Rhizobium sp. SSA_523: one gene and its partner. The protein of the gene in region 1 interacts with the protein of each later gene in a pairwise test. Links are inferred from orthologs where the notes say so. Each region holds a gene or a part of one and is shown on either strand. Other genes may lie near its edges.

Region 1 (8,491 bases):
GCTTCAACCCGTCCAGCATGCGCACGACCTTGTTGGTCGCCTTGCCTTCCACCTTGGCGAATTCCTTTTGCAGCACCGAGAGATAGGTGGACGCCGCGCGCGGCAGGGCTTCGTCGCTGTCGGCATTCTTGACCGCATCCATCACATTGTCGATGCGACCCGCCATGCTCTTCAGCGCAAAGGCATCGAAGAGCGCACCCTTGGCGAATTTCTCCTTCGCCTCGCCGAGCCTGCGAACCTCTTCCACCTGGGTGCCGACGGCCGATGCGAGACGACGGATCTCCTCCACACTGTCATGCATGCCCTGCCCCGTCGCATCCATGTCGCGATTGATCGCCGACAGGTTCTGCGCCGCCTGCCGGAGGGCGGGCGCCGTCTGCTGGACGGATGCCAGCCGCTGAAGATCCTCCGGCGTCGTGACCAGTCCCTCGAGGCGATCGAGACCGGCATCGAGCGCGTCGATCGCGCCGTAGAGCGTCGTGAGACCCTTGTCGTCCGGACGCGCCAGATAGCCGAACAGCGCCGCCTGCAGCCGCTCGAATTCGCCGATATTATCGATCGTTGCCCGCGTCACGGTCATGTGGCCGTTCAGCATGCGGGCAGTATAGAAGCCGGCAAGCCCCACGCCTGCGATCAGCAGGATCAGCGGCACGACGAACAACAAAACCTTGGTGACGATCCGGCGGCTTTGCAGCAGGCGATCCAGGAACGACATAAATCAACCTCAACGCAAGCCGGCGGCAAGCCGCGCAATGGCATCTGGGGCATCTGGCCGGGCGTTCTTCCCGCTTCATGCGGAGCAGGCGAAGATTGACCGCAAGATCTTGAACTTTGCGTTAATGGGAACAAAGGCGAGCGCCCCGAAGCCCGTGCAGCAATCAATTAGGAGAGGTGGCGGGCGAGAGGCAGGAGGACGACGACGCCGCCGGAAATCGTAAGGCAAACTTACGAAGCGGCTGGTTCTAGCCAGATCAATGCTTTAATACATCATCCAGATGAGGTTGCCGCTCCCTCAGCGGATGAACCATCCGCCCGGGTTGTCGAAGGCCAAGGGGGAGATCAGCAATGAGAGAGCGGTTTGGGGTGGACGCCGGTCACGGGCCTTTCGGCATCCGGCTTTTCTGTCGATTCCAAACGATATCGGCGACGCCTGTCACCCTTCCGTTTCAGCCGGACCGGCCTGAAGGGCCTGGCCAGCCGTGACCAATCTTGGCCGGGCCTGGCCAGCCCTGACTTGCCATGCCTTGCCCTGATCGGCCCTGATCGGCCTTCAAGGGCACGCCGGGGCAAGCCGGCGCGCTCCGGTCGAACCGAATGCCCGCTGATTTGTTGCATACGCGTTTTAAACAAGAAAAGACCTAGGGAATCGGAAATGCCTCTGTCGCAGAATGCCCGCGGCGCCGTAATGATGACACTCGCCATGGGCGTTTTCACCGCCAATGATGCCTTCGTCAAACTGGTGACGCCGGATATGAATGTCGGCCAGATCATGTTCATCCGCGGCAGCATGACCTCGCTGCTTCTCCTGCTGATGGCCGGCTACTACAAGCTTCTCGATCAGTGGCGGCTGATGTTTTCGCCAAAGGTCCTGCTACGCTCCGCTTTCGAGATCGGCGCTGCCATCACCTATATTTCCGCGCTGGCGCATATCGATCTCGCGGTTGCGGCGACCATTCTTCTGTCCTTGCCCCTGGCGGTGACATTCGGTGCCTGGCTGATCTTCAAGGAGGAAGTCGGCTGGCGGCGCTGGGCGGCGATCCTTGTCGGCTTTCTCGGCGTGATCATCGTCTTGCGGCCCAGCCCGGAAGCTTTCCTGCCCGCCTCGCTGCTGGCCGTGGTCACGGTCTTCTTCACCGCCGGACGCGACCTCACGACCCGCCGGATCCCCTTTGGAATTCCGACCCTCATCATCTCGCTCTTTGCCGGGCTGACCAATGCGGTGATCGGCGCAGCCCTCATTCCGGTCATGGGCGGCTGGAGCCCCGTCAGCCTGTCGTCCTTCCTCAGTCTGGCCGTGGCATCCGCACTGATTCTCGCCGGCTACCTGACCATCGTCATCGCCATGCGGTCGGGCGAGATCTCCTTCATCGCGCCTTTCCGCTATACCAGCCTTATCTTTTCCCTCACGCTCGGCTTCTATTTCTTCGGCGAGACGCCGGATGGCACCATGGCGATCGGGGCAAGCCTGATCGTTGCTTCCGGCCTCTATGCCTTCTATCGGGAAAAGCTGCGGGCACGCAGCACGGCCGCCGAGAGCGTGCCGCGCACACCGCACTGACGGCAGGAGCCAGACGCTTGACCAAGCCGCGCATCGTCTATCTGGACAGAACCACGCCACCGCACATCTCCACCCTTGTTCTGGTGGCGGGGCTTGCAGCCCTGACGCTGAACATCTTCCTGCCCTCGCTTGCCGACATGGCCCGCCATTTCGGCACTCCTTACGCGGTCATGCAGCTTGCCGTATCGGCCTATCTGGCCGGGACCGCCGTGCTGCAGCTGGCCATCGGGCCGCTGTCGGACCTGTTCGGCCGGCGCCCCGTGATGCTGACCTGTATCGGTCTCCTGGCGCTCGGTTCGGTCATCTGTCTTCTGGCGCCCAATGTCACCGTCTTCATGATCGGCCGCATTCTGCAGACCGCGATCGTCGCCGGTTTCGTGCTCTCCCGCGCCATCGTCCGGGACATGGTGCCCGCCGATCAGGCGGCATCGATGATCGGCTATGTGACCATGGGTATGTCTCTCGTCCCGATGGTGGCCCCCGCCCTCGGCGGCGTGCTGAACGATGCCTATGGCTGGCAGGCGAATTTCGTCGTGATGCTGGTCTATGCGCTTATCTGCCTCGTGGTGGTGTATCGCGATCTCGGTGAGACGCATCATCACCGCTCGAAAAGCGTTGCAGACCAGTTCAGGGCCTGGCCGGAACTCGTGCGGGCGCCGGCCTTTTGGGGCTTTGCCCTCACCTGTGGCTTCGCCTCCGGCATCTTCTACGCCTTCCTCGGCGGCGCCCCCTTCATCGGCACCGTGATCTACCGGCTGACGCCGGCCATGCTCGGCCTGCAATTCATGCTTCTCGCCCTCGGCTACACGCTCGGCAATTTCATCTCCGGACGCTATGCGAGCCGCATCGGCATCATTCGCATGATCATGTCCGGCAATCTGATCTCGCTTGCCGGCGTCATTCTGGCGCTGCTCCTCCTCCTGCTTGGCTTCGACAGCGCCTTCGCCTTTTTCGGCCCCCTGTCCCTGGTCGGGCTTGGCAACGGCCTCACCCTGCCGAGCGCCAATGCCGGACTGGTCAGCGTCAAGCCGCATCTGGCGGGCTCGGCCTCGGGCCTCGGCGGGGCTCTCTATGTCGGCGGCGGCGCGGCCTGTTCCGTGCTGGCGGGCTGGCTGGTCACCGAGGAGACCGGTGCCCTGCCGGTGCTGTGCCTGATGCTCGCCTCATCCCTGCTCGCCCTTATCTTTTCCGAGATGATCCGCCGCACGCAGGAAAGGCTCTCCCTCGATGACGACACCTAAACCACGCCATCCGCCCGCCGTCATCCTGGCCGGCGGCCAGTCGCGCCGGATGGGTCAGAACAAGGCCGGCGTCATGCTCTCCGGCAGGCCGCTGATCGACCACGTGATCGCCCGGCTCGTGGCGCAGGTCTCCGCCCTGGCGATAAATGCCGCGGAGCCCGTTGCCGTGCCCCCGGGTATGCCGGTGATTGCCGATACCGTGCCCGGCCAGCGCGGTCCCCTCGCCGGCATTCTCACCGCCATGCGCTACGCGGCGGAGACGGATCCGGACGCCTCGCACGTGCTGACCGCGCCGATCGACAGTCCCTTCCTGCCGCTCGACCTGGTGGACAGGCTGGCGGCGGCGGCACATGCCGATGGCGCTAGCGCGATCGCTGCCTCCGCCGGCGCCCTCCATCCCGTCTGCGGTCTCTGGCGCGTCGACCTGGCCGATCGGCTGCAGGCGTTTCTGGAGGGGCCGGAGGAGCCGCGGGTCAAGGCTTTCCTGAAGACCCAGATGATGCGCAGCGTCGACTTTCCGCAGCTCGACACGCCTGCCGGCCCGCTCGACCCTTTCCTGAACCTCAACACGCCGGCCGATCTCGAAAGGGCCGAAACCTTTCTGCGAGTGCTTCCATGACAGCCTCACCACCGAAAATCTTCGGCATTGCCGGCTGGAAGAATTCCGGCAAGACCGGCCTGATGGTCCGCCTTGTCAGCGAACTCACCGCCAGGGGCCTGCGGGTATCCACCATCAAGCATGCCCATCATGATTTCGATATCGACAGGCTGGGAGCCGACAGCTACCGGCACAGAGAGGCTGGTGCCCATGAGGTGGCGCTGGTATCCGGCACGCGGTTTGCCATCATGCACGAATTGCGGGGCGCCCCGGAACCGGCCTTTGGGGAGATCCTGGCGCGCCTGGCGCCGTGCGATCTCGTCTTGATCGAGGGCTATAAGCGCGAGCCGGTGCCGAAGATCGAGGCCCGCCGCCGCAACGCCAGCAAGACCGAACCGCTTGCGCCGACGGATCCGCATATCTGCGCCATTGCCGCCGATCACCCGATCGACGGTGCGACCCTGCCGGTCTTCGATCTGGACGATACGCAAGCCATCGCCGATTTCGTGCTGTCAACGGTCGGGCTTGCCGGCTGAGGGGCGCCTGTCATTGCGTCACCATTTCCAGCGGACCGACAGACGAAAACACCGCCGGACCAGTCCGGCGGTGTCGATCACAGTGTTGGCAGTGCCGGCGCGCCGGACCGGGTGCGGTCCCTCGGCCGATCCGCCATTCGTCAGCGGTTCTGGGCGACCGGCTTGACCAGCGGCGTGATGCGGCGGATCGTGACGCGGCGGTTATCCTGCGAGGCGGCTTCGGTCCGCACCTTCAGATACCGTTCGCCATAGCCCTGGGTAGCCAGGTTTTCAGGCGGAATGCCGTAGGCATCGGCCAGCACGACGGCCACCGATTCCGCCCGCCGGTCGGAAAGCACGAGGTTGCTGTCGTCCGAGCCCACCGCATCGGTATGGCCTTCGATCAGGAAGGTTTCGCTCGGATCCTTGTCGAGCACCGCCTTCATGGCCTCGGCCACCTTGCGCATGGAGCGCGCCTGGTTCATCGGGATTTCCGCGCTGCCGGTGGCAAAGGTGATGGTATCGAGGTCGATACGCCGGACCTTGTCGCGAATGCGGGCCGAATAGCGCACTTCATCGAGCGAGTAGACCCGTTCGACACGTTCGACCGGCGGCTGTTCGAGAAACTCGTAATAGTCGCGGTCCGGATCGCTGGACGTATCGATGATATATTCGCTCACCGGCACCGTCAGCCGCATCGGCGGCAGGTCGATGCCCGGATCGCGCCAGACATAATCGGGATCGCGCTGCTCATCCATGAGTTCCGGTGCGTAATAGAGCACGTATTCGCGGCCGTCCCGGCCAATGCGCGAACGCTGGACGATATCGCCGTAGCGGTTGCGGATGGTGACGATGCGAATGCCATTGTCACGCTCGATCAGTTCGCGCGTCCGGCCACCGCCAAGGCGCTCATATTCCGGCTCGTAGCCGTCATCGTAGAAGCGACGGCTGTCGTCATGGCGCACGAAGGTGCGGTTGTCGATCGAGATGATCACGCGGCCGTCACGCTGCGGCTCCCGCTCGTCAATGCCACGCTGGCGCTCGTAACGCGGACGTTCGCTCAGACGCTCGCCCCGCTCTTCCGTCACCGGTTCGATGCGGATTCGGGCAGCAGGCTGGCCGCTGATGGTCGCCTGCGCTTCGGCATCGCTGGTTGGCGGGGCCGCGGGTGCGGCGGCCGGAGCCACCGGAGCGGCCTGCTGCGCGCCAGCTGCCGGAGCACCGGCTGCGCCTGGGGTGGGAGCCCCGGGTGCTGCGCCCGGCGCAGGAGCTGCAGCAGGAGCTGGCGCGGCGCCGGCGGCAGGTGCCTCCTTGGCGCTATCGAGGACGGCTGCACCGTTTTTCACCGGCAGGATTACGGGCTGATTGCTGGATGCCGGATCCTCGGCGATCTGCCGCGCCCGCTCGATTTCCTCGGGCGTTGTGGGAGCAGCGGCGGTCGGCGCGGCCTCGGCGCCGGGTGCCGAAGGAGCAGCGGGTGCTGCCTCAGGCGCAGCGGGTGCTGCCTCAGGTGCGGCGGGTGCTGCCTCAGGTGCGGCGGGTGCCGCCTCAGGTGCAGCGGGTGCCGCCTCAGGTGCAGCGGGTGCTGCCTCAGGTGCGGCTGGAGCTGCCGGGCTCTCGCTCGGGGTGGGGGCAACCTCAGAGCTGGGCGCAGGGGCTTCAGGAGCTGGCTGGTCGGCAGGTCGTTCGGCAGGCTGTTCGGCTGCGGGCGGCGCTTCGGGTGCCGGTTGCTCGGACCGCGGCTGTTCAGCCGGCGGTGCCTCCGGGGCGGGCTGTTCGGCAGGCTGTTCGGCGGCCGGCGGCGCTTCGGGTGCCGGTTGCTCGGACCGAGGCTCTTCAGCCGGCGGCGCTTCCCGGGCGGGTTGCTCGGCAGGGCGTTCGGCAGGCTGTTCGGCGGCCGGCGGCGCTTCGGGAGCGGGTTGCTCCGACCGAGGCTCTTCAGCCGGCGGCGCTTCCGGGGCGGGTTGCTCGGCAGGGCGTTCGGCGGACGGCTCGGCAGCCGGCGGCGCTTCAGGGGCAGGCTGTTCCGGCGGCGCCTCAGGGGCAGGCTGTTCCGGCGGCGCCTCAGGGGCAGGCTGTTCCGGCGGCGCCTCTTCCCGTCTCGGCTCATCTCCCTGCGGCGGCACGATGACCTGCGCCTGCACGCGGACCAGGGACTGTCCCGGCATGACCGGTGCCGCTGGCACGGGTGTCAGCGCCAGAGCGGGTTGCGCCAAAAGGCTGAGGGACATCAGCGGCAATGCGACGCTGGCGAGGAGTCCGTTTCGCTTGGACATGATTTCTCCCTGTTTCTGGTTGGCCTGCCATTCATGTTTGCCGGCCGAGCCATCTTCAAATTGGTCGAGGCGATCGGCTTCGCTAACGCAGAGCCTGGCCTCCGGTTCCGTCGCACAGGAAAGCGCAACCGCGATGAACCGCATGTGAACCCGGTTGGCAGCAGCTGTTCATAATGAGTGCTAAGCAATTGTTTTTCATTGGGAAAACCTGCTGTAAGCAGCTAGTGTTAAGCCTCGGTTAAGCCGCAAATGCTGCAATCGGCCAGGGGCGAGGGATCGCCTTCGCCCCGAGGTCAACTCCGAGGGACGATCATGGCAAACACAATGACAGCCGATATGGAAATGATGCTGAAGGGCTATGGCATCACCACCGCGCAAATCCTCTACCGCATGCCCGACCACCCGTCCCTGCTGCAGACCTTCCTGTGGCAGCATTACGATCTGGCGCCGGATTTCCCTGAGATGAACACTTTCCTGCAATTCTGGCAGGAAAAGCTGGATGGCCCCCTGCATTCGGTCAGATACGTGCATCGCAAGCTGATCGCCGCCGGTGAATGGCGTGCGCTGAAGGGAGAATTCATCCTCCACTGACGAGAGATTCGGACCACCTGCTTGCCAAGCTGCAGACGCCGCCGTACATCCGCGGCACGACAGGCAGCGACAGCGGGAGGCGGATATGGCCAAAATTGACGAAGAAGCGCTGGCAGAGGCTTACAACCGTGCCCTTGCGCATGAGAAGGCCGGCGAGATCGACGCCGCGGTTGCAGCCTATATAGAGGTTCTGGCCATCGATCCGGAAGACCATGGCGGCGCGGCAGTGCGCATGGCGGCGCTCGGTCGCGGCGATACGCCGCCCAAGGCGCCGGATGCCTACGTCGAGACGCTGTTCGACCAGCATGCCGAAGATTTCGAGAACATCCTGGTGGAGCAGCTCGGTTATGCCGTCCCGGTTCTGGTGCGCCAGCGCTTCCAGGCGCTCGGCCTCGGTCCGTTCAAGCGCATGCTCGATCTCGGCTGCGGCACGGGGCTGACCGGCGGCACGCTGCGCGACATGGTGGATGACATCACCGGCGTCGATATCTCGGAAAACATGGTCGAGATCGCGCATGAGAAGGATCTCTACGAGACCCTCTATGTCGCCGAAGTCGAGGATTTTCTCGAGGACAATGACGACGAGGCCTTCGACCTCGTCACGGCAACCGACGTTCTGCCCTATCTGGGGGCGCTGGAACCGCTGTTCTTCGGCGCCGCCGAGAACATGGTGAAGAACGGCATTTTCGTCTTTTCCTCCGAAACGCTGCCGGAGCCGGTCATGGCGGGCCGGTCCTATATGGTCGGGCCGCATCAGCGTTTTGCCCATTCGCAGACCTATGTGCGCGAGCGGCTGGCCGATACGGGCTTCGAGCTTGTGGAGCTGACCGACATCAATGTGCGCATGCAGGATGGCCAGCCGACGCCCGGCCATCTGGTGATTGCGCGGCTGACCGGTGCATGATCGGTCGCCTGTCGCTGCAGCCTATCTGTGCTTTTGGAGGGGACCATGACGCCGCAACGCTATTTTCTCGCCCAGGCCTATAACAATG
Region 2 (8,426 bases), 200 kb from region 1 along the record:
GAAGGGCTCGATTCGGAAGTGCTTGCCGCCTTCGGGATCGAACCGGCGCCCAAGCCGCGTCTGGAGGCCTGGGAAGAGGTCTGCAACCGCATCCGCACGCCGGAAGGCGAGGTTACCATTGCCGTTGTCGGCAAATATACCGGCTTGAAGGATGCTTATAAGTCGCTGATCGAAGCCCTGCATCACGGCGGCATCGCCAATCAGGTCAAGGTCAAGCTGGAATGGATCGAGTCCGAAGTCTTCGAAAAGGAAGATCCGGCGCCCTATCTCGAAAAGGTCCACGGGATCCTGGTTCCCGGCGGCTTCGGCGAGCGCGGCGCGCAGGGCAAGATCAATGCCGCCCGTTTCGCGCGTGAACGCAAGGTGCCTTATTTCGGCATCTGTTTCGGCATGCAGATGGCCGTTCTGGAAGCAGCCCGCAATCTGGCCGGCATCGAGGATGCGTCCTCGACGGAGTTCGGCCCGTCCAAGGAACCCGTCGTGGGCCTGATGACGGAATGGGTGAAGGGCAACGAGTTGCAGAAACGCTCTGCAGCGGGCGACCTGGGCGGCACCATGCGGCTCGGAGCCTATAAGGCGGCCCTGAAGCGGGAAACCAAGATTGCCGATATCTATGGCTCGACGGATATTTCCGAGCGCCATCGCCATCGCTACGAGGTGAATGTCCAGTACAAGGATCGGCTGGAAAGCTGTGGCCTGGTCTTCTCCGGCATGTCGCCGGACGGGCTGCTGCCGGAGACGGTCGAATATCCGGACCATCCCTGGTTCATCGGCGTGCAATATCACCCGGAACTGAAGAGCCGTCCGCTCGATCCCCATCCGCTCTTCGCAAGCTTCATCGAGGCAGCATTGGAACAGAGCCGTCTCGTCTGACGCCACCAAGGCGACAGGTTGATCCTGAAATCTGCCCGGACCTCTCTCAGGAGGCCCGGGCAGATTGCGTTTCGGCGCCCGTGCGGCGGCACCATCACCGGATCATTGCGGCGTCAAATTGCGGCGCCAGCGAGACATCCGGACATCAAGGTGATTCGCGACACAATCTCTCGACAACCGCTTATCCGGCGAAAGACTTTTCGCCTTGCGGCTCGATTCGTATCAGGGCGACAGGGTGGTGCTTGCAAAATCAACAGGATAGACGACACGTGCAGCTTTTATAATATACATTCTCATAGTCTTTTAGGACTATGCTTACCGCCGTTGAATGTGACAGAATTATTACATAGATTTCAGTTAGACATTAGGAGAGGGCGGACAATATGAGTAAAAAACACAGGAATTTATACTCCATCATTCTTGAAGGCATCAGGCAGAACCTGAGTGACGACGATCTTCAGCGCCATATCGAGGAGAATGGCGACACGTCCGGCAGCAAAGCCAGCAGCAAGCGGATCGTCAAGGCGGCGCTTTTGGGTTTTTCGGACGAGGATCTCGTCGATGCCGAGATGATTGCACGTCTGGCGGCTTTGGCGGCGCGGCATCGCAGCCTCGCTCTTGCCGATCGCCAGAAGCGCCCGGCTCTCGCTAAAGCTCCTCTTCTGGAAAACTCCGTCGATGCCGCGCCTGCCGGTGACGGCATTGCCGAAGTCGCGGCGACGAGACGGCCTCGCACCGCTGCTGCGGCCGGCGCCGCACGTGCCGTCCGCGCAAGATCCCGCCGATCGCCTGTCCTCAGTTGAGTGAATGCCAGCCAATGAAAATCATCAGTTTTGGCAATGCCAAGGGCGGTTCGGGCAAGACGACCAGCGCCGCCCTGTTGTGCTCGGGCCTCTGCGCGCGGGGATACCGGGTGACGCTGCTCGATTGCGATCCTCTATTCCCGCTCTATGACTGGGCCGTCGGCGCGGTATCACGTCACGCCACGGCGCTGCGCGTATCGGATGCCAGGCGCATGGCAGCGCAGATCAAGGCGCAGCGCTCCCAGGTCGATTACCTGATCATCGACCTTTCCGGCGCCTCGAGCATCATGAACGCGCTGTCCTTCGCCATGTCGGATCTCGTCCTCGTTCCCATGCAGGGCTCCGTCATGGATGCGCGTGGCGCGCTGCATACGATCGAGCTCATCCAGACGGTTGCAGACAATCAGCGGGCGCCGATCAAGACCTCCCTGGTGCTGACGCGTGTCAGCCCCATGGTCGTGACCAATGCGGTACGCTTCGCCCGGCAGATCGTCGAGAGGCGGAGCGTTCCCTTCCTGCCGATACCGGTTCTGGAACGCAGCGCCTATCGCGACATGTTCAGCCACATGACGAATCTCGTCGATGCCGAGCATGAGGCGATCAGCAATCTGCCAAAGGCCCGCCGGGACATCGACCGGCTGACGGATGCGGTGGCGGATTGCATGGGCCACGCATGCGCTTGATTGGCCTTGCGCTTCAGTGCCCCGCGCCTTTCGCGCCGCCTTGTTCGCCTTGCGCCCCGGCCTGGTTCTTCACCCGGCCATAGGCCTGCAGCGCGCGGTCGCGTGCCGCGCCATGATCGACTATGGGCTTGGGATAGGTCTCGCCGAGCCTTACACCTGCCGTCGACAAGACCTGGTCCGGCGCCGCAAAGGGCTTGTGGATGTATTTCTTCGGCAGCCGGCCGAGTTCTGGAATGAAGCGCCGGACATAATCGCCGTCGGGATCGAATTTCTCGCCCTGCAGAATAGGGTTGAAGATGCGGAAGAAGGGTGAGGCATCGGCGCCGGATCCGGCAACCCACTGCCAGTTGGCGGCATTGGATGCAGGATCGGCATCCACAAGCGTGTCGCGAAACCAGGCCTCTCCCTTCCGCCAGTCGATCATCAGATCCTTGATCAGGAAGGAGGCGGTGATCATCCGGACCCGGTTATGCATATAGCCATGCCGCCATAGCTGGCGCATGCCCGCATCGACGATCGGGTAGCCCGTCATGCCTTTCGTCCAGGCGTCGAAATGCGAGGGGGCGTCCTGCCACACAAACGCATCGAAGCGGCTGTTCCAGTTGGCGCTGCCAAGCTTCGGAAACTCCACCAGCAGATGATAGCAGAACTCACGCCAGACCAGTTCCTTGCGGAAATGAATGAGATTTTCGGTCGCCTGCAGGCCCTGCGTCGCCTGCCAGACGCGGGCGGGCGTGATCTCGCCAAAGGCGAGGTGCGGGGAGAGCTGGGAGGTCGTATCTTCCAGACCGGGAAAATCCCGCGCTTTCTTGTAGCTGCCGATGGCCTCCTCGATAAAACGCTCGAGCCTCTGCCGTGCGCCATTCTCGCCCGGTTGCCAGTGGTCCGGAAATTCCACCGCCCAATCCGGCGTTTGGGGCCGCAGGTTCCAACCGGCCAGGTCTTCGGATGACAGGTCGCCACCGGGCGGCGGTATGCGCTCGGGCGCATCCATCGGGTCGCGCGGCTCGCCTTCGCGTTCAAGAGCCCGCCAAAAGGGCGTGTAGACGCGGTAGGCGCCGCCGGTGCCGGTGCGCATGGTCTGCGGGTCATGCAGCAGTTGGCCCTTGAAGCGGCGGATCTCAAGGCCAGCCTCCTGGACGGATTTGAGGAGCTCGGCATCCTCGGCATCGCGCTCGTAGAGCCGGTTGAGAAAGAGCGCCTGCGCACCCGTCTCCGCCGCAAGCTGGCGCAGGACCTCGCCTGCCTCGCCGGTCCGCAAGATCAGCCGGTTGCCCGCCTCGGCAAGTCTTGCGGAGAGCGCCTCCAGCGAATGGTGCAGCCACCATTCCTGCGCGCCGCCCAAGGGACCGATCGATCCGGTGGCCGGTTCGCGGATATAGATGCAGATGACCGGCGCTTCGCTTTCCACCGCAGCGGTGACCGCGCCATTGTCGTCCAGCCGAAGATCCTTGCGGAACCAAAGAATGACGGGCGAAGGGGAAGACGAGGGCACGGCGAACTCCATTCACAAAAGCAAGGATCGACGACTGGTCGAAGACCGGTCAGGCAAGGTTCGACCAGGGATCGACCGGGGATCAACCGGCGACCGAACCGGTGTCTATGCCGGGGCTACGCGCCGCGAGGCGCGACGGTTCACCCGACGAAGGGACGCAGCAGCAGGATGGGGCAGGGGGAGCCGGCCGGCAGCTCCGGCGCAAAAGGCGGCCGGATGATCAGGGCATCGGATCTGGCGAAGATCTTCATCATCGAACTGTCCTGCTTGCCGAAACTTACGGCCTGCAGCCTTCCCTCGACATCGCGGCGCAGGGTCGCGCGCAGATAATCCTGTCGCTGATCATTCTGCGCCAGCGTGGTTTCGGTGATTGCCGTTGCGGGCCGGCTGGGGAGGGGTCGTTGCGCCAGGAGACACAGCAGCGGCTCCAGGAAGAGCAGGCTGCAGACAAGGCTGGCAACCGGATTCCCAGGCAGGCCAAGCACCTGCATGCCGTCCAGCGACCCCACCATCAAAGGCTTGCCCGGCCGCATGGCAATGCGCCAGAAATCCAGCTCCATGCCCTTCGCCTTCAGGCTGGCCTGGACAAGATCGTGATCGCCAACCGAGGCGCCGCCAAGCGTGACAAGCACATCGGCCCTCAAGGCGCGCGCCTGATCTATGGCAGCCTCGATCAGCCCGCTATCGTCGGGCACGATGCCGAGATCGATCACCTCGGCGCCGGCGGCCTTGATCAGTGCCGCGACCCCGAATGTATTGGAGGCGATGATCTGGTCGGCGCGCGGCGTCTGTCCCGGTGCGATCAATTCGTCGCCGGTGGCAATCAGCGCCACGCGCGGGCGGCGCAGCACCGAAAGCCTCGGATGGTTCATTGCCGCCGCAACGGTGACATGTGCATGATCGAGCAGGGTTCCGGCCGGAAGGACGGTCTCGTCCAGCGCGAAATCCTGGCCTTTCGGCCGGATATGCCGGCCTTTGGTCACGGCAAAGGCGGTGCGGATGCGCCCGTCTTGCAGCACTTCGGCATCTTCCTGGATGAGCACCGCATCGGCGCCCTCCGGCACCGGCGCGCCGGTGAAGATGCGCACGGCTTCGCCTTGGCCGACCTGTCCGCCAAAGGCGTGCCCGGCCGCGGCCTCGCCGATCACGCGAAGCTCCGCGCCGATTGCCGGAGCATCCTCAGCGCGCAGCGCGTAGCCATCCATGGCCGAGGCATTGAAGGGTGGCTGGGTGAGACGTGCGGCCAGATCCTGAGCCAGGACGCGCCCGTCGGCCTGCGCGAGGTCGACCCATTCGGCCTCGTCTACGGCCCGCGCTCGCGACAAGAGGCGGCTCAGGGCCTCTGAAACGGGAAGGAGCGGCCCTGCCATCACATCATTCCTCTTCGCGGCGCCAGTCCCCGGACTTGCCACCGCTCTTCGACACCAGCCGGATCTGGCCGATCTCCATGCCCTTGTCGACGGCCTTTGCCATGTCGTAGATCGTCAGGCAGGCGATGGAGACAGCCGTCAGCGCTTCCATCTCGACACCCGTCTTGCCGGTGAGCTTCACGAGCGCCTGGACATGCAGACCCGGCAGGGCCTCATCCTCGGAAATATCGACAGTCACCTTGCTCAACATCAAAGGATGGCAGAGCGGGATCAGTGAGGACGTCTGCTTGGCGGCCATGATGCCGGCGAGTCGTGCCGTCCCAATCACATCGCCCTTCTTGGCATTGCCGGCCCGGATCAGCGCCAGCGTCTCAGGCTGCATGCGCACGAAACCTTCGGCAGTGGCGATGCGCACCGTGTCCGATTTGTCCGCCACATCGACCATATGAGCCTCACCGGCCTGGTCGATATGGGTCAAGCCTTCTGCGCCCGCCATCACTCGGCCGCCTGGCTGGAAGCGTCGCCATGCAGCAGATCGCGCGTCGCGGCGGCGACATCCGCCTTTCGCATCAGGCTTTCGCCGACGAGGAAGGTGGAGATGCCGCAGGCCTTCAGCCGCAGGCAATCCGCATGTGTGAAAATGCCGCTTTCGCCCACCAGCAGCCGGTCTTCCGGCACCATGGGCGCCAGTTGCTCGCTCACCGCCAGATCTAGCTCGAATGTGCGCAGGTTGCGATTGTTGATCCCGATGAGCGGCGAGGACAGCGCGAGCGCGCGCTCCATCTCCAAGGCGTCATGCACTTCCACCAGCACATCCATGCCCAGCGCCAGCGCTTCGTCTTCAAGCCGTTTCGCCAGATCATCCGACAGCGAGGCCATGATCAGCAGAATGCAATCGGCACCCCAGGCGCGCGCCTCATGCACCTGGTAGGTGTCGTACAAGAAATCCTTGCGCAGCGCCGGAAGCGATGCGGCCTGTCGCGCCGCCTGCAGGAATTCCGGCGCGCCCTGAAAGCTCGGAGCATCGGTCAGCACGGAAAGACAGGTGGCTCCGCCCTCCTCATAGGCTCTGGCAAGCGCAGGGGGATCGAAATCCTCGCGGATCAGACCCTTCGAGGGGCTGGCCTTCTTGATTTCCGCGATCAGCCCGAACCCGCCACTCTGCCGCCTGGCCTGCAGCGCCTTGAAGAAACCCCGCGGAGCCTCCTGGTCCGCCGCCATGGCCTTGAGATCGGCAAGCGAGGTCACGGCTTTGGCGGCCGCAATTTCCTGCAGCTTGTAGGCCTCGATCTTTTTCAGAATGTCGCTCATGGATCGCGCAGGGCCTCCTCAGCTGGGCTCGTTGGATACTGCCACAAGCCGGTCGAGAACGGCGGCGGCATTGCCGCTGTCGAGCGACTGGGTGGCGAGGATCATGCCTTCCAGCACATCCGCCGCCTTGCCGGCGACGACCAGCGAGGCCGCCGCATTGCAGAGCGCAATATCGCGATAGGCGTTGCGGGCACCCGACAGGACATCACGCAGCGCGCGGGCATTGGCTTCGCCGTCTCCACCCTTCAACTCGTCGATCGTGGCACGCGGCACGCCGAAATCTTCCGGCGAGAGTTCGAAATTGCGAATGCTTCCATTTTCCAGCGCCGCGACATGGGTGGTGCCGGTGGTGGTGATCTCGTCCATGCCTTCGCCGTGCACGACCCAGATGGTCTCGGAGCCGAGATCGCGCATGACCTCTGCAATCGGCTGCAGCCAGCGCGGCGAGAAGACGCCGAGCAATTGGCGTCGCGCGCCGGCCGGATTGGAGAGCGGGCCGAGCAGGTTGAAAATGGTGCGCGTGCCCAGTTCCACCCGGCTTGGACCGACATGGCGCATGGCCGCGTGATGCACCTGGGCGAACATGAAACCGATTCCGGCTTCATCCACGCATCGGGCGATATGATCGGGTGCGATATCCAGCTTCACGCCAAGCGCCGTCAGCGCGTCCGCCGTGCCGGATTTGGAGCTGAGGGCGCGATTGCCGTGCTTGGCCACCTTCACGCCCGCGCCGGCGACGATGATGGCCGCCAGCGTCGAGATATTGTAGGTGCCGAGACCGTCGCCGCCTGTGCCGACAATGTCGATTACATCGGCCGAGGTCGAGACGGGCAGCATCTTTGCACGCATGGTGGATACGGCGCCGGCGATCTCCTCGACAGTCTCTCCGCGCACGCGCAATGCCATCAGGAAGCCGCCGATCTGCGAGGGCGTGGCTTCGCCCGACATCAGAATGTCGAAGGCCGCGCGCGCTTCCTCCCGCGACAGGGCCTCGCCATTGGCGGCCTTTGCGATGAAGGGTTTCAGATCCGGCATGGTGCTCCTCCCGAAGCGCGTCAGCGTACCATGGCCTGTTCGGCCAGCGCCTGGTTGATGGACACGCCGTAGCTCTTCTGCAATTGGTTGACCACCTGGTCCAGCATATCGTCGCCGCTGGCGCGGGCAATCTGCTCGATTTCCTGGTCATTGCCGGACAAGGCATCGGAGGGCTGTTCGTTGACGGCCGTGACCGTCATCAAAAGCTGTGTCTCGCCATCCGCCCCAAGAGCGGTGGCATGCAGGCCGGCAGGGCCGGCAAAGGCCGCACGGATCGCTTCGGCTCCAAAGATCGCATCCGAGGCCTGGCGTCGCAGACCGGCCTTGGTTTCAACCGTCAGACCAAGCTCGCCGGCAATGGCGGCCAGGGTTTCGCCCTTGTCGAGACGCGCCTTCAATTCTTCGGCCTTGGCCGCCAGCGCAGTGCGCTGCTGCTCGCTCGTCCAGTCGGCCACAGCCTTGTCATGCACTTCCGAGAGGGCGCGATCGCGCTCGGGGATCACTTCGCGGACGTCGAACCAGACATAGCCGTCATTGCCGAGGTTGACAGGCAGCGCTTCCATGCCGGTATCGGTGCGGAAGACTTCCGGAAGCAGATTGGGCGCGGCCGGCAGGCCGGCGACCGGCTTGCCTTCGCCGTCATTGCCGCTCTTGTCGACCGTGGCCACGGCCGATTTCAGCTGCAATTGCGTTGCCGCTTCCTCCAGCGAGGCGCCACCGCCACGCAGATCCTCGAAACGGTCGTGGACCGCCTGCACGGCCTGGGCGGCCGCGGACAGCGACAGCTGGCGGCGCATGTCGTCCTTGACCTCGTCGAAGGTCTTGGTCGTCTCCGGACGAACATTGGTGACGCGCA

Evidence for each region.
Region 2: the proteins of mobA (region 1) and QTJ18_RS13080 interact in binary tests that used the Escherichia coli proteins (3 or more experiments, as listed by UniProt). The link is inferred for Rhizobium sp. SSA_523 from one-to-one orthologs.

The regions. Positions count from the first base shown.
Region 1 is NZ_CP129382.1:1,170,427-1,178,917, forward strand. What follows is about bases 2,323-5,321. They hold mobA (molybdenum cofactor guanylyltransferase MobA), read left to right. Parts: upstream 2,323-3,505; coding sequence 3,506-4,138; downstream 4,139-5,321. Other genes in these bases: QTJ18_RS13975 (multidrug effflux MFS transporter), read left to right, coding at 2,323-3,519; mobB (molybdopterin-guanine dinucleotide biosynthesis protein B), read left to right, coding at 4,135-4,653; QTJ18_RS13990 (OmpA family protein), read right to left, coding at 4,794-5,321. In the rest of the region: QTJ18_RS13965 (methyl-accepting chemotaxis protein), read right to left, coding at 1-715; QTJ18_RS13970 (DMT family transporter), read left to right, coding at 1,373-2,278; more of QTJ18_RS13975, read left to right, coding at 2,296-2,322; more of QTJ18_RS13990, read right to left, coding at 5,322-6,908; QTJ18_RS13995 (usg protein), read left to right, coding at 7,233-7,499; QTJ18_RS14000 (methyltransferase domain-containing protein), read left to right, coding at 7,585-8,403; QTJ18_RS14005 (DinB family protein), read left to right, coding at 8,449-8,491. UniProt on the Escherichia coli protein: Transfers a GMP moiety from GTP to Mo-molybdopterin (Mo-MPT) cofactor (Moco or molybdenum cofactor) to form Mo-molybdopterin guanine dinucleotide (Mo-MGD) cofactor.
Region 2 is NZ_CP129382.1:965,898-974,323, reverse strand. The notes cover bases 3,110-6,043. They hold QTJ18_RS13080 (molybdopterin molybdotransferase MoeA), read right to left. Parts: upstream 5,225-6,043; coding sequence 3,995-5,224; downstream 3,110-3,994. Other genes in these bases: trpC (indole-3-glycerol phosphate synthase TrpC), read right to left, coding at 5,720-6,043; moaC (cyclic pyranopterin monophosphate synthase MoaC), read right to left, coding at 5,229-5,720; QTJ18_RS13085 (cryptochrome/photolyase family protein), read right to left, coding at 3,110-3,854. Outside these bases: pyrG (CTP synthase), read left to right, coding at 1-873; QTJ18_RS13095 (hypothetical protein), read left to right, coding at 1,257-1,676; QTJ18_RS13090 (ParA family protein), read left to right, coding at 1,691-2,359; more of QTJ18_RS13085, read right to left, coding at 2,373-3,109; more of trpC, read right to left, coding at 6,044-6,535; trpD (anthranilate phosphoribosyltransferase), read right to left, coding at 6,554-7,570; QTJ18_RS13060 (peptidylprolyl isomerase), read right to left, coding at 7,591-8,426. UniProt on the Escherichia coli protein: Catalyzes the insertion of molybdate into adenylated molybdopterin with the concomitant release of AMP.